2 regions of the Streptomyces sp. NBC_01314 genome follow, and region 2 is predicted to be linked to the other one. Evidence: riboswitches for the same ligand, from Rfam matches in the RefSeq annotation. Region 2 holds a riboswitch; the other holds the start of a gene.
What was found. Region 2 has a riboswitch for glycine ahead of gcvP (aminomethyl-transferring glycine dehydrogenase). Riboswitches for the same ligand answer to the same signal wherever they lie in the genome.
Positions count from the first base shown of each region.

Region 1: another riboswitch for glycine. It lies ahead of gcvT (glycine cleavage system aminomethyltransferase GcvT); the one in region 2 lies ahead of gcvP (aminomethyl-transferring glycine dehydrogenase).

Region 1 covers NZ_CP108394.1:3,672,546-3,678,736, forward strand. Annotated here, with positions in the region: gene OG622_RS16015 (enhanced serine sensitivity protein SseB C-terminal domain-containing protein) at 1-787, opposite strand, end outside; gene OG622_RS16020 (enhanced serine sensitivity protein SseB) at 1,002-1,778, opposite strand; gene OG622_RS16025 (AAA family ATPase) at 1,867-2,535, opposite strand; glycine riboswitch at 2,753-2,849, shown strand; gene gcvT (glycine cleavage system aminomethyltransferase GcvT) at 3,010-4,152, shown strand; gene gcvH (glycine cleavage system protein GcvH) at 4,291-4,668, shown strand; gene glyA (serine hydroxymethyltransferase) at 4,687-5,952, shown strand; gene OG622_RS16045 (L-serine ammonia-lyase) at 6,063-6,191, shown strand, end outside.
Region 2 covers NZ_CP108394.1:9,311,005-9,317,195, forward strand. Annotated here, with positions in the region: gene OG622_RS40995 (MerR family transcriptional regulator) at 1-270, shown strand, start outside; partial or broken gene OG622_RS41000 (DNA polymerase IV) at 412-1,370, shown strand; partial or broken gene OG622_RS41005 (DNA polymerase IV) at 1,524-1,709, shown strand; gene OG622_RS41010 (PRC-barrel domain-containing protein) at 2,178-2,546, opposite strand; glycine riboswitch at 2,671-2,768, shown strand; gene gcvP (aminomethyl-transferring glycine dehydrogenase) at 2,941-5,826, shown strand; gene OG622_RS41020 (DUF5999 family protein) at 5,942-6,142, opposite strand.

The DNA of each region.
Region 1 (6,191 bases), 5.6 Mb from region 2:
ACGCGCGCGGGTACCCGTATCCGCCCGCTGCCGGGGCCTGCGCCGGGGCCGCGTGGGCCTCGCGGTCGTAGAAGGGGCGGGCGCCGGCCCGCAGCCACATGGCGACCGGGTCGTACTCGTCGGACATGGCGACGGTGGAGACGGGCAGGCCGTCCGGGACCGCGCCGATGGACTGCTGCATCATCCCGCGCACCGAGTCGACGGCCGGCGGCGAGGTGTCGTACACGTCGAGGCCGATCGCCAGGTACGGCGCGCCGAGCGCGGGCTGCACCCAGGCGCGGCGCAGCGAGCGCACGGCGGGCGTGCGGTGGGCGTTCTGCGTCAGCAGGGCGTAGAACTGCGGGATCTCGATGGCCGGCTCGGACAGCCGGAGCGGGCCCGCGGGCTGCCGCTCCAGGCCCGTGGCGATCCGGCGCAGGTCGAGCCAGGGGATGCCGACGCCGCCGCCCGGCGCGTGCGGGTTCAGCCAGAGGCCGTAGTGGTCGGGGTAGAGGGTGCGGGCCACGTCGAGGCCGTCGACCACCTCGTAACTGCGGTTCCAGCCACTGGCGGAGAGCTCCTGGGCGGAGGTGACGCACGGGGCGTAGTTGAACCCGTCGACCTCCATGTTCCCGTACTGGGCGTCCGGGGAGCCGCCCTGGCCGTGCCAGAGCAGCATCCAGATCTGGCCGGAGGACGGGTCGGCGAGGGCACGCAGCAGCGCCTCGTAGGCGTCGTAACGCCCGGGCGTCACCTGGCGCAGCATGTGCTCGACCTGCCCGGTGGCGATGCGGCTGCTGGCGCTCACGTGGGCCGCCCTTCGGTGTTGGACCTTGGTTGTAGGAACCAGCTTAGGTGGTGTGCGGGTTGAGCCGGTCAGGGCTCGGGGGTTGTCGCGCGTGGCGGGGTGCGGATGCGTCGCGGCTGGTCGCTCCCCCACTCTCGACTTCGCTCGAGCGGGAGGGACCCCCATCGCGGCGGGGCCGCGCAGCGGTACAGCCCCCGCCCCTTACGCGCGCCGGTCAGTAGCCCTGCTGATAGAAGGGCCGGACCTTCTCGCGGAGCCATTCGCCCACCGGGTCCTGGGCGACGTCCAGGAAGACCATGTTGACGGGCCAGGGGACGGGGGTCCTGGTGAGGGCCCGGCCGAGGGCGGCCAGGGGGAGGGCGCGGTCGGCCTCCCAGGAGGCCAGTTCGACGCCGATGAACATGACGGGGTCGGCGGTCTCGACGGAGGCGAGGCAGCGGCGGGCGGAGAGGACCACTCCGGTCGCGGCGAACTCGGCCGAGGCGGCCGCGAGGAAGTCCACGGGGTCGTCCTGCCAGTCCGGTTCGAACAGCCGCACGCGGGCGCCGTTCGCCGATCCGTCCAGCGGGGTCCGCCCGGCCCGGCACAGCTCGGCCACGGCGGGCGGCGGCAACGGCATACCCACGACACCGTCCGGGTTCAGGACCAGACCGATCTGCGGGGGCAGGCCACGCGCGAACTCGACGGCCGGGGCGATCGTGTACGACATGTGGCTGCCGGCGACTTGGCGGAACTGCTCCTCGGAGCTGAAGACCGGCACGTACGCCTGGCCGTCGAACTCCATCGTGGGCAGATCGAGCTGACCGCTCCGGGGCCCGCCGCCCTCCGGCAGCGGCACCCATACGAAGCTGCGGGCCAGCACCTCGACGATCCGCGCCCCGGCCTGGGGCACCCCGAGCGACGCGGACAGCACCTCCTCCAGCTCGTTGCCGGGCCACCCGCCGTGCCCGTGGGGATGTGCCTGTGCCGAAAAGTCCGCCGGGAAGTCCATCTGCTGCCTACCGCTTTGCTCCGTGATGCTGTTGTCCCTGCACCTTAATTGCTTCCGGGCCAGGGGCGCGCCCCGCGGAGCCTCTCTCTCACCCCCCGAAGTCGATCCGCTTCAGGACGTCCGCCGCGGCCCGGTCGATCAGCACCGCCGCCCCGCACCCCTCAGGCAGCCGCCCCTCCTCCACCGCTCGCAGCAGCCGGGTCATGGCCCCCCGGTGCCGGGCGAAGGCGTACCGCGACACGCCCCGCCCCCGCTCCCGCTGCCCGTCCCGCGCCTCGCCGGGAGTCACGTCGAGCAACAGCAGATGCAGGGTGCCGCCCCGCCTTCCGGCCTCACGCGCGAGCCACCTCCGTACCCACGCCTGTGCCCCGCAGTCGTGCACGACGACGCCCTCCCCCGAGCGGAGGGCTCGCCGCAGCCCCGCGTAGTGGGCGAGGCGCACGAAGGGCCGGTAGGCCGCGTACGGCAGGTGGCGGGCGAAGCGCGCGTCGAAGCGGTCGCGGGTGTCCTGGGAGTCGATCCGTACGCCGGGCACGGACCGCCGCATCAGCGTCGACTTGCCGCTGCCGGGGAGCCCGGTGACCACCACCAGGTCGTCGGGTCCGAAGGACAGTCCGTGCGGGCTCCGCCCGGCACGCTCCCTGAGGTCGCGGACGACGGCCCTCGGGAACGGGCCGCACGCCTCACCCGCCGGCGCGACGGGCTGCTTGGGCATGGCGATGCCCGAGGTAGTCGCGTACGCCGTGGTCCTGTTCACCGTGATCGTCCTCCCCGGGGGTATGGAGTCCCATCCCCACAGACTGTAAAGAGAAGGTAATGCCCGATCCCTCCTGTTTCAGTCCTCGTATGGCCACAAGAGTGCTACGGACCGCTGTGCCTGCCTGTGCTCGTCGACTCCCCACCTGTGAAAGGTCCCCCTGCCGCGCCCCGTCGATGCGTGCAATGATGTGCGCGCCAACTGCATACCGGCCGCTTGAATCCGCGCGGGAGAGCTCCCAGCAGTCTCGCTGGGGCGCCGAAGGAGCAAGTCCCTCCCTTGAATCTCTCAGGCTCAGATACCGCGTGGGCGAGGCACATCTGAAAAGCGGGCCGCACCTCTCTTCCGCAGAGGACGGCTCCACCCACGGTGCAAACCACGACCACCAGTACGTACGGTCGTGGTGAACCTCTCAGGTTCCGATGACAGATGGGGAGGATCGACCTCGCCTGTCATGCCCTGGGAGCAGAACCGATGAGCAGTAGCCCCACCGCTGGATCGCGCCGTACCGCGCTCGATGCCCTGCATCGCTCGCTCGGTGCGACGATGACCGACTTCGCAGGCTGGGACATGCCCCTGCGCTACGGCTCCGAACGCGACGAGCACCTCGCCGTCCGCACGAGGGCCGGCCTCTTCGACCTCTCCCACATGGGTGAGATCACCGTGTCCGGCCCGCGGGCCGCCGCACTGCTCGATCACGCGCTGGTCGGCAACATCGGCGGTGTGAAGCCCGGCCGCGCCCGCTACAGCATGATCTGCCGCGAGGACGGCGGCATCCTCGACGACCTGATCGTCTACCGCCTGGGCGAGACCGAGGCTGGATCCTCGACCTATCTGGTCGTCGCGAACGCCTCGAACGCCCAGGTGGTGCTGGACGCGCTCGTGGAGCGTTCGGCCGGGTTCGACGCCGAGGTGCGGGACGACCGGGACGCGTACGCGCTGATCGCCGTCCAGGGCCCCGAGTCGCCCGGGATCCTGGCCGCCCTCACCGACGCCGACCTCGACGGGCTGAAGTACTACGCGGGGCTGCCCGGCACGGTCGCCGGGGTCCCCGCGCTGATCGCGCGCACCGGGTACACCGGCGAGGACGGCTTCGAGCTGTTCGTGAGGCCGGAGCACGCCGTCGAGCTGTGGCAGGCGCTGACCGAGGCGGGCGAGGGTGTCGGCCTGGTGCCCTGCGGGCTGTCCTGCCGGGACACGCTCCGCCTGGAGGCGGGCATGCCGCTGTACGGGCATGAACTGTCCACCGCGCTGACGCCGTTCGACGCCGGGCTCGGGCGGGTCGTGAAGTTCGAGAAGGAGGGCGACTTCGTCGGGCGTACGGCGCTGACGGCGGCCGCCGGGCGCGCCGCCTCGGCCCCGCCGCGCGTCCTCGTCGGGCTGGTCGCCGAGGGCCGCCGGGTGCCGCGCGCCGGATATCCGGTCGTCGCCGACGGCAAGGTGATCGGCGAGGTCACCTCCGGTGCGCCCTCCCCGACGCTGGGCCGGCCGATCGCCATGGCGTACGTCGACGCCACGCACTCCGCGCCGGGCACCGCCGGTGTGGGAGTGGACATCCGGGGCAGCCACGAGCCGTACGAGGTCGTGGCGCTGCCGTTCTACAAGCGGCAGAAGTGACACCTTCGTAGTCGTCCGTTCAGAAGCGGCACCGGTGCGGACCCCGAGAGTGACACGGGGCACATCCGCGCTGCTCAACAGCGGTTTCAGCAGTCCCCCCTTCCTCACCACTCCCCCGCTTACAGGAGAATTCAGGCCATGAGCAACCCCCAGCAGCTGCGTTACAGCAAGGAGCACGAGTGGCTGTCGGTCGCCGAGGACGGCGTCTCGACGGTCGGCATCACGGAGTTCGCGGCGAACGCGCTCGGCGATGTCGTCTTCGCCCAGCTTCCCGAGGTGGGCTCCACGGTGGCCGCGGGCGAGACCTGCGGCGAACTGGAGTCCACGAAGTCGGTCAGTGACCTGTACTCGCCGGTCTCCGGTGAGATCACCGAGATCAACGAGGACGTCGTCAACGATCCGTCGCTGGTGAACACCGCCCCGTTCGAGGGCGGCTGGCTGTTCAAGGTACGTGTCGCGGAGGAGCCGGACGATCTGCTCTCCGCCGACGAGTACGTCGCCCACACCGCCGGCTGAGATGACGAGGTCGTTCGCATGTCGCTTCTGAACACGCCCCTGCACGAGCTGGACCCGGAGGTCGCCGCCGCCGTCGACGCCGAGCTGCACCGCCAGCAGTCCACCCTGGAAATGATCGCCTCGGAGAACTTCGCCCCCGTCGCCGTCATGGAGGCCCAGGGCACCGTCCTCACCAACAAGTACGCCGAGGGCTACCCCGGCCGCCGCTACTACGGCGGCTGCGAACACGTCGACGTCACCGAACAGATCGCCATCGACCGCCTCAAAGACCTCTTCGGCGCCGAATACGCCAACGTCCAGCCCCACTCCGGCGCCTCCGCCAACCAGGCCGCCCTCTTCGCCCTCGCCCAGCCCGGCGACACCATCCTCGGCCTCGACCTCGCCCACGGCGGCCACCTCACCCACGGCATGCGCCTGAACTTCTCCGGCAAACAGTTCAACGTCGTCGCCTACCACGTCGACACCACCACCGGCCTCGTCGACATGGCCGAACTGGAGCAGCTCGCCAAGGAACACCGCCCCAAGGTGATCATCGCCGGCTGGTCGGCCTACCCGCGCCAACTGGACTTCGCCGCCTTCCGCCGCATCGCCGACGAGGTCGGCGCGTACCTGTGGGTGGACATGGCACACTTCGCCGGCCTGGTCGCCGCCGGACTGCACCCCAACCCCGTCGAACACGCCGACGTGGTCACCTCCACCACCCACAAGACCCTCGGCGGCCCCCGCGGCGGCATCATCCTCGCCAAGCAGGCATTCGCCAAGAAGCTCAACTCCTCCGTCTTCCCCGGCTTCCAGGGCGGCCCCCTGGAACACGTGATCGCCGCCAAGGCCGTCTCCTTCAAGGTCGCGGCCTCGGAGGAGTTCAAGGAGCGCCAGCAGCGCACCATTGACGGCGCCCGCATTCTGGCCGAGCGGCTGACCGCCGCCGACGCCCGTGACGCCGGCGTCGACGTCCTGTCCGGCGGCACCGACGTCCACCTCATCCTGGTCGACCTGCGCGCGAGCGAACTCGACGGACAGCAGGCCGAGGACCGCCTCCACGAGGTCGGCATCACCGTCAACCGCAACGCCGTCCCCAACGACCCCCGCCCCCCGATGATCACCTCCGGCCTGCGCATCGGCACCCCCGCCCTCGCCACCCGCGGCTTCACCGCCGAGGACTTCACCGAGGTCGCCGACGTCATCGCCGAAGCCCTCAAACCGTCCTACGACACCGAAGCCCTCAAAACCCGGGTCAAGGCACTGGCCGACAAGCACCCGCTCTACCCCGGGTTGGGGAAGTAACCCGGGCTTCATCGGTCCGTAGTCCCGCTTTTCCGGGGCACCGCGCACACTGGGGGGTGCGCGCGGTGCCCCACTCCCCGCACCACCCTCCCCCGTTCTGAGGAGTCACCGTGGCCATCTCGGTCTTCGACCTGTTCTCGATCGGCATCGGCCCATCCAGCTCCCACACGGTCGGCCCGATGCGCGCCGCCCGCATCTTCGCCCGGCGGCTGCGCAACGAGGAGCTGCTCGCGGGCGTG
Region 2 (6,191 bases):
CAGCACCTGCGGGAGCGGGGTTTCAGCGATCTGGAGCGGATGACGCTGATGAGCGATGGCGCGACGGTCTACGAGTGCACATCGCCCGACGAGGTCCACGCCCTGCTCCAGGGCGGCCAGGGGGTCTTCGGGATCGCCGTAGGGGTGGTCTGGCGTGACGTGGAAAGCGCTCTCTCGCAGTTGCACGGGGAGCGGGTCGACACGGGGGAGACGCTCGTGGGCCACAATCCGGCGGATGAGCTCGCGCGGCGGCGGAACCGGGCGGTCTGAGGGGCGTCGCGGCGTGCTCACCCCGCGGCGAGGCGGTTCGTGGCGTAGGTGTGGCCTGCGGAGCAGGTCGTAGGGGCATTGTCAGTGGCGTAGGGCAGCATCGGAGATGTGAGAACCGCGCCCACGATCCTGCATCTCGACATGGATGCCTTCTACGCCTCGGCGGAGCAGGCGTCCAAACCGAGTCTGCGTGGGAAAGCCGTTGTCGTGGGCGGGCTCGGACCGCGCGGGGTGGTCGCGACCGCCTCGTACGAAGCGCGGGTCTTCGGGGTGCACTCGGCGATGCCGACGGCGCAGGCACGTCGGCTCGTTCCGAACGCCGCGTATCTAACGCCGCGTTTCACGTTCTACCGGGCGATCAGCGACCAGGTCATGGGGCTGTTGCGTGATCTGTCGCCGCTGGTGGAGCCGTTGAGCCTGGATGAGGCGTTCGTGGATCTGGAGGCCGGGGACGCCGCCTGGGACGAGGCGTCGGCGCGGCTGGTGGGGGCGCGGCTGCGAGCGGACATACGGGCGGTGACCGCGCTCACGGGATCCGTCGGGCTCGCGGCCTCCAAGATGCTCGCGAAGATCGGTTCCGAGCAGGCCAAGCCGGACGGGCTGGTGTTGATCGAGCCCGGGACGGAGCGGGCGATGTTGGGGCCGATGTCCGTGCGGATTCTGCCGGGAGTGGGGCCGGCGACCGGGGACCATCTGCGGCGGGCCGGGATCACCACGGTCGAGGAGATCGTGGAGGCGGGGGAGGACGAGGTCGTACGGCTGTTGGGGAAGGCCCACGGGCACGGGCTGTACGCGATGGCGCTGGCGCGGGACGACCGGGCGGTGGTGGCCGAGCGGGACACGAAGTCGGTGTCGGTGGAGGACACGTATGACGTGGACATCCACGACCGGGTGCGGGTCCGGATGGAGGTGCAGCTGCTCGCGGACCGGTGTGTGCGGAGGTTGCGGGGGCCGGGCTGTCGGGGCGGACGATCGTGTTGAAGGTGCGGCGGTACGACTTTTCGACGTTGACCCGGTCCGAGACGTTGCGGGGGCCTACTGACGACCCCGCGGTGGTACGGGAAGCCGCGGCTCGGTTGCTGGAGGCCGTGGACACGACGGGTGGGGTGCGGTTGCTGGGGGTGGGGGTGAGCGGGCTCGCCGATTACACGCAGGAGGACCTGTTCGCGCAGGCGGCGGGGGAGCCGGAGCTTGCCGAGGAGGAGGCCGGGGCCGCCGCGGAGGTGCCTGTGGTGGAGGAGGGTGCGGGTGGGGAGCGGCAGTGGAGGGCCGGGCATGACGTGCGGCATGTCGAGTACGGGCATGGGTGGGTACAGGGGAGCGGGCTCGGGCGGGTGACTGTGCGCTTCGAGACGCCGCATGACGTGGGGCCAGGGCGGGTGCGGACCTTCAGAACCGACGATCCGGGGCTGGAGCCGGCGGAGCCGTTGCCGCTGGTGCCGGGTGCGGTGCCGGGCTGAGGCCGGCGGGGACCGCCGGTCCGCGTCGTTGTGGTGGAGCGCCGTTGCGGCGGGATCAAGGGGGCCGGCGTGAGGAACGGGGATGGTGGAGGGGCCGGGCGAGGCAGGGGGAAGCCAGGCCGGACGGGGAAACGTGGGTCGGGGAGAAAGACGGGGGGAGGGTGAAGCGAGGTGCGGGGGAGGCCGGAAGGGCGGGGCGCGAAGGTGCGGAGAAGTTGGGGAGGGTGGAGAGGGGTGCGGGGCGGCAGGAGGGGCGGGGGCGGAGTGAGCCGGGGACGGAAGGAAGGTAGGAAGGATCGTAGGGCCGAAGAAGGGCAGGTAGGAGACGTCAGGCAGGCGGAGTGCATGTAGTTAGGGGCTGCCGAGGTGGTTCCGGGTCGGCCCTGCTGGGCGGTTGAGGGCTTGCGGTGGGTGCCTCTGCGGCCAGGAAGGCCCCTGGGCCCTTTGTCAGGCGTCTTCCTGGCCCGTCACGTTTCCGAAGTTGTGGTTCATGGGTGGGGGCGGGGCTATGTCGAGGCCGTAGTGGTGGTAGAGCTGGAGTTCTTGTTCGGGGGAGAGGTGGCGGCCTACGCCGAAGTCGGGGGCGTCTTTGATGAGGGTGCGGTCGAAGGGGACGCGGAGTGTGCCTTCGATCAGTTCGCTGGGCTCCAGGGGGACGAAGGCGTCGCGGCCGAAGAAGCCCATGCGTATCGCGGCCCACTCGGGGGTGCCGGTGGCGTCGTCCAGATAGACCTCGTCCACGGTGCCGATCTTGCTGCCCTTGCGGTCGAACGCCTTGCGGCCGATCAGGTTGCGTGGGTCGATGTCGGTCTGCACGGGCCCTCCAGGTGGTCGCAGAGGGGGCGCGAATCATCCCTCCCCACTACGAAAAGGCACATCAGGGAAGGTGGCCACTCGAAGACTCGCGCGTCGGCCCCGCTGATACCCTGGCAGCGGCTGCTGACCCCGTGCGGGAGAGTCCTCCGGACACCATCCGGAAGGCGCCGAAGGAGCAAATCCTCCCCGGAATCTCTCAGGCACACGTACCGCACGGACGAGGTCACTCTGGAAAGCAGGGCGGGTGCCACGGCTCCCGCTCTCACCGACGGTGAAAGCCGGTTCGTACCTGGACCGGTGAAGCTCTCAGGTTGAGATGACAGAGGGGGAGGCCGTCGGGGCGCCCGTGCCGTGGTGCCCCTCGAAGGTCGTGTCTGACCAGGAGGCCTCCGCAATGACCGCCCACCGCATTCCACTCTCCGAGCTCGAACAGGGCATCCCCTTCGAGCGGCGCCACATCGGCCCGGACGTCGAGGCCCGGGCCAAGATGCTCGCGCACGTCGGGTACGGCTCGCTCGACGAGCTGACGGCGGCCGCGGTCCCGGACGTGATCAAGAACACCGAGGCGCTGGACCTTCCCGGCGCGCGTACCGAGGCCGAGGTGCTCGCCGAGCTGCGTTCGCTCGCGGACCGCAATCAGGTGCTCGGCTCGATGATCGGGCTCGGGTACTACGGGACGTTCACGCCGCCAGTGATTCTGCGGAATGTGATGGAGAACCCGGCCTGGTACACCGCCTACACGCCGTATCAGCCCGAGATCTCCCAGGGGCGGCTCGAGGCTCTTCTCAATTTCCAGACCATGGTGGCCGAGCTGACCGGTCTGCCCACCTCCGGGGCGTCCCTGCTCGACGAGGGCACCGCCGCCGCCGAGGCCATGGCGTTGTCCCGGCGTATGGGCAAGAACAAGAAGGGGCTCTTCCTCGTCGACGCGGACGTGCTGCCGCAGACGATCGCCGTGATCGAGACCCGCGCCGAGCCGGCCGGCGTCGAGGTCGTCGTCGCCGACCTCGGTGCGGGAATCCCGGCCGACATCGCCGGGCGGGAGATCAACGGGGTGCTGCTGCAGTACCCGGGTGCCTCCGGTGTCGTACGGGATCTGAAGCCGGTCATCGAGCAGGCGCACGCGCTCGGCGCGCTCGTCACCGTCGCCGCCGATCTGCTGGCGCTGACGCTTCTCTCCCCGCCCGGTGAGCTGGGTGCGGACATCGCGGTCGGGACGACTCAGCGGTTCGGTGTGCCGATGGCCTTCGGCGGGCCGCACGCGGGTTACATGGCCGTGCGGGAGAAGTTCGCGCGCAGCCTGCCCGGACGTCTCGTCGGGGTCTCCGTGGACGCGGACGGGCACAAGGCGTACCGGCTCGCCCTGCAGACGCGGGAGCAGCACATCCGCCGGGAGAAGGCGACCAGCAACATCTGCACGGCGCAGGTACTGCTCGCCGTGATGGCCGGTATGTACGCCGTGTACCACGGGCCGGAGGGGCTGCGGACCATCGCCCGCCGTACCCACCGGTACGCCACCGTGCTCGCCGCGGGGCTCGCGGCCGGTGGGATCGAGGTCGTGCACGGCGCGTACTTCGACACGCTCACCGTGCGGGTGCCGGGGCGGGCCGGTGAGGTCGTGGCAGCCGCTCGGGAACATGGCGTGAACCTGCACCTCGTGGACGCCGACCTGGTGTCGATCTCCTGCGACGAGACCACGACGCGGGCGCAGCTGGGTGCCGTATGGACCGCGTTCGGGGTGGAGGGGGACGTCGAGGCCCTCGATGCCGCTGCCGCGGACACGCTGCCTCAGGTGCTGCTGCGGTCGGACGACTACCTCACGCACCCGGTGTTCCACGACCACCGCTCCGAGACCGCGATGTTGCGCTATCTGCGCCGGCTCGCCGACCGGGACTACGCGCTGGACCGGGGCATGATCCCGCTGGGTTCCTGCACGATGAAGCTCAACGCGACCACCGAGATGGAGCCGGTGACATGGCCCGAGTTCGGGCAGGTGCACCCGTTCGCGCCCGCCGCGCAGGCGCAGGGGTATCTCACGCTCATCCGTGAGCTGGAGGAGTGGCTGGCGGAGGCCACCGGGTACGACAAGGTGTCGCTGCAGCCGAACGCGGGCTCGCAGGGTGAGCTGGCCGGACTGCTCGCCGTACGCGGGTACCACCGGGCGGGCGGCGACGAGCAGCGGACCGTGTGCCTCATCCCGTCCTCCGCGCACGGCACCAACGCGGCGAGCGCCGTCATGGCCGGCATGAAGGTCGTCGTCGTGAAGACCGCCGACGACGGCGAGATCGACGTCGACGACCTGCGGGCGAAGATCGAGCAGTACCGCGACGAGCTGTCCGTGCTGATGATCACGTATCCGTCGACGCACGGGGTGTTCGAGGAGCACGTGGCCGACATCTGCGCGCAGGTGCACGACGCGGGCGGCCAGGTGTACGTCGACGGCGCCAACCTCAACGCGCTGGTGGGTCTCGCCAAGCCGGGGCACTTCGGTGGCGACGTCTCACACCTGAACCTGCACAAGACGTTCTGCATCCCGCACGGCGGCGGTGGGCCGGGTGTCGGTCCGGTGGCGGTGCGCGAGCACCTCGCGCCGTACCTGCCGAACCACCCGCTGCAGCCCGCGGCCGGTCCGGAGACGGGTGTGGGGCCGGTCTCGGCGGCGCCGTGGGGCTCGGCGGGCATTCTGCCGATCTCGTGGGCGTACGTCCGGCTCATGGGCGGTGAAGGGCTGAAGCGGGCCACGCAGGTGGCGGTGCTCAGCGCCAACTACGTCGCCAAGCGGCTGGAGCCGCACTACCCGGTGCTGTACACCGGTCCGGACGGGCTCGTGGCACACGAGTGCATCATCGACCTGCGGCCGCTGGCCAAGTCGACCGGGGTGAGCGTCGACGACATCGCCAAGCGGCTCATCGACTACGGCTTCCACGCGCCGACGATGTCGTTCCCGGTGGCCGGGACGCTGATGATCGAGCCGACCGAGTCGGAGGACCTCGCTGAGCTGGACCGGTTCTGCGAGGCGATGATCGCGATCCGCGCGGAGATCGAGAAGGTCGGCTCGGGCGAGTGGCCCGCGGACGACAACCCGCTGCGGAACGCGCCGCACACCGCGGGCGCGCTCGGCGGGGAGTGGAAGCACGCCTACACGCGCGAGGAGGCGGTCTTCCCTGCCGGGGTCTCGCGCGCCGACAAGTACTGGCCGCCGGTGCGCCGGATCGACCAGGCCTTCGGTGACCGGAACCTGGTCTGTTCCTGCCCGCCGCTGGACGCTTACGAAGCGTAGTCGGGCGCGGATACGCGTCGGGGCCGGTTCGGAGAGTGCTTCTCCGGCCGGCCCCTCTTCTGTCGGGCGGGCGTCCTGTGCGAGGACGCTCGCCCTGCGCGCACGTGAGTGCGGCTCAGGCGGCTGTCATCACTGTGCCCATCGGGCGGTGCGGCGCGATGATCTGGCCGTCCGGCAGGAGCTCACCGGTGTCCTCGAAGAGCAGAACGCCGTTGCAGAGCAGGCTCCATCCCTGCTCCGGGTGGTGCGCCACGAGTCGGGCACCCTCCCGGTCGGCGGATTCGGCAGTCGGGCACAGTGGCTGGTGCTGGCACATGGTTGTTGGGATCTTTCGGTTTGTCGTGTGGTCTGAGATGGCTGTTTTG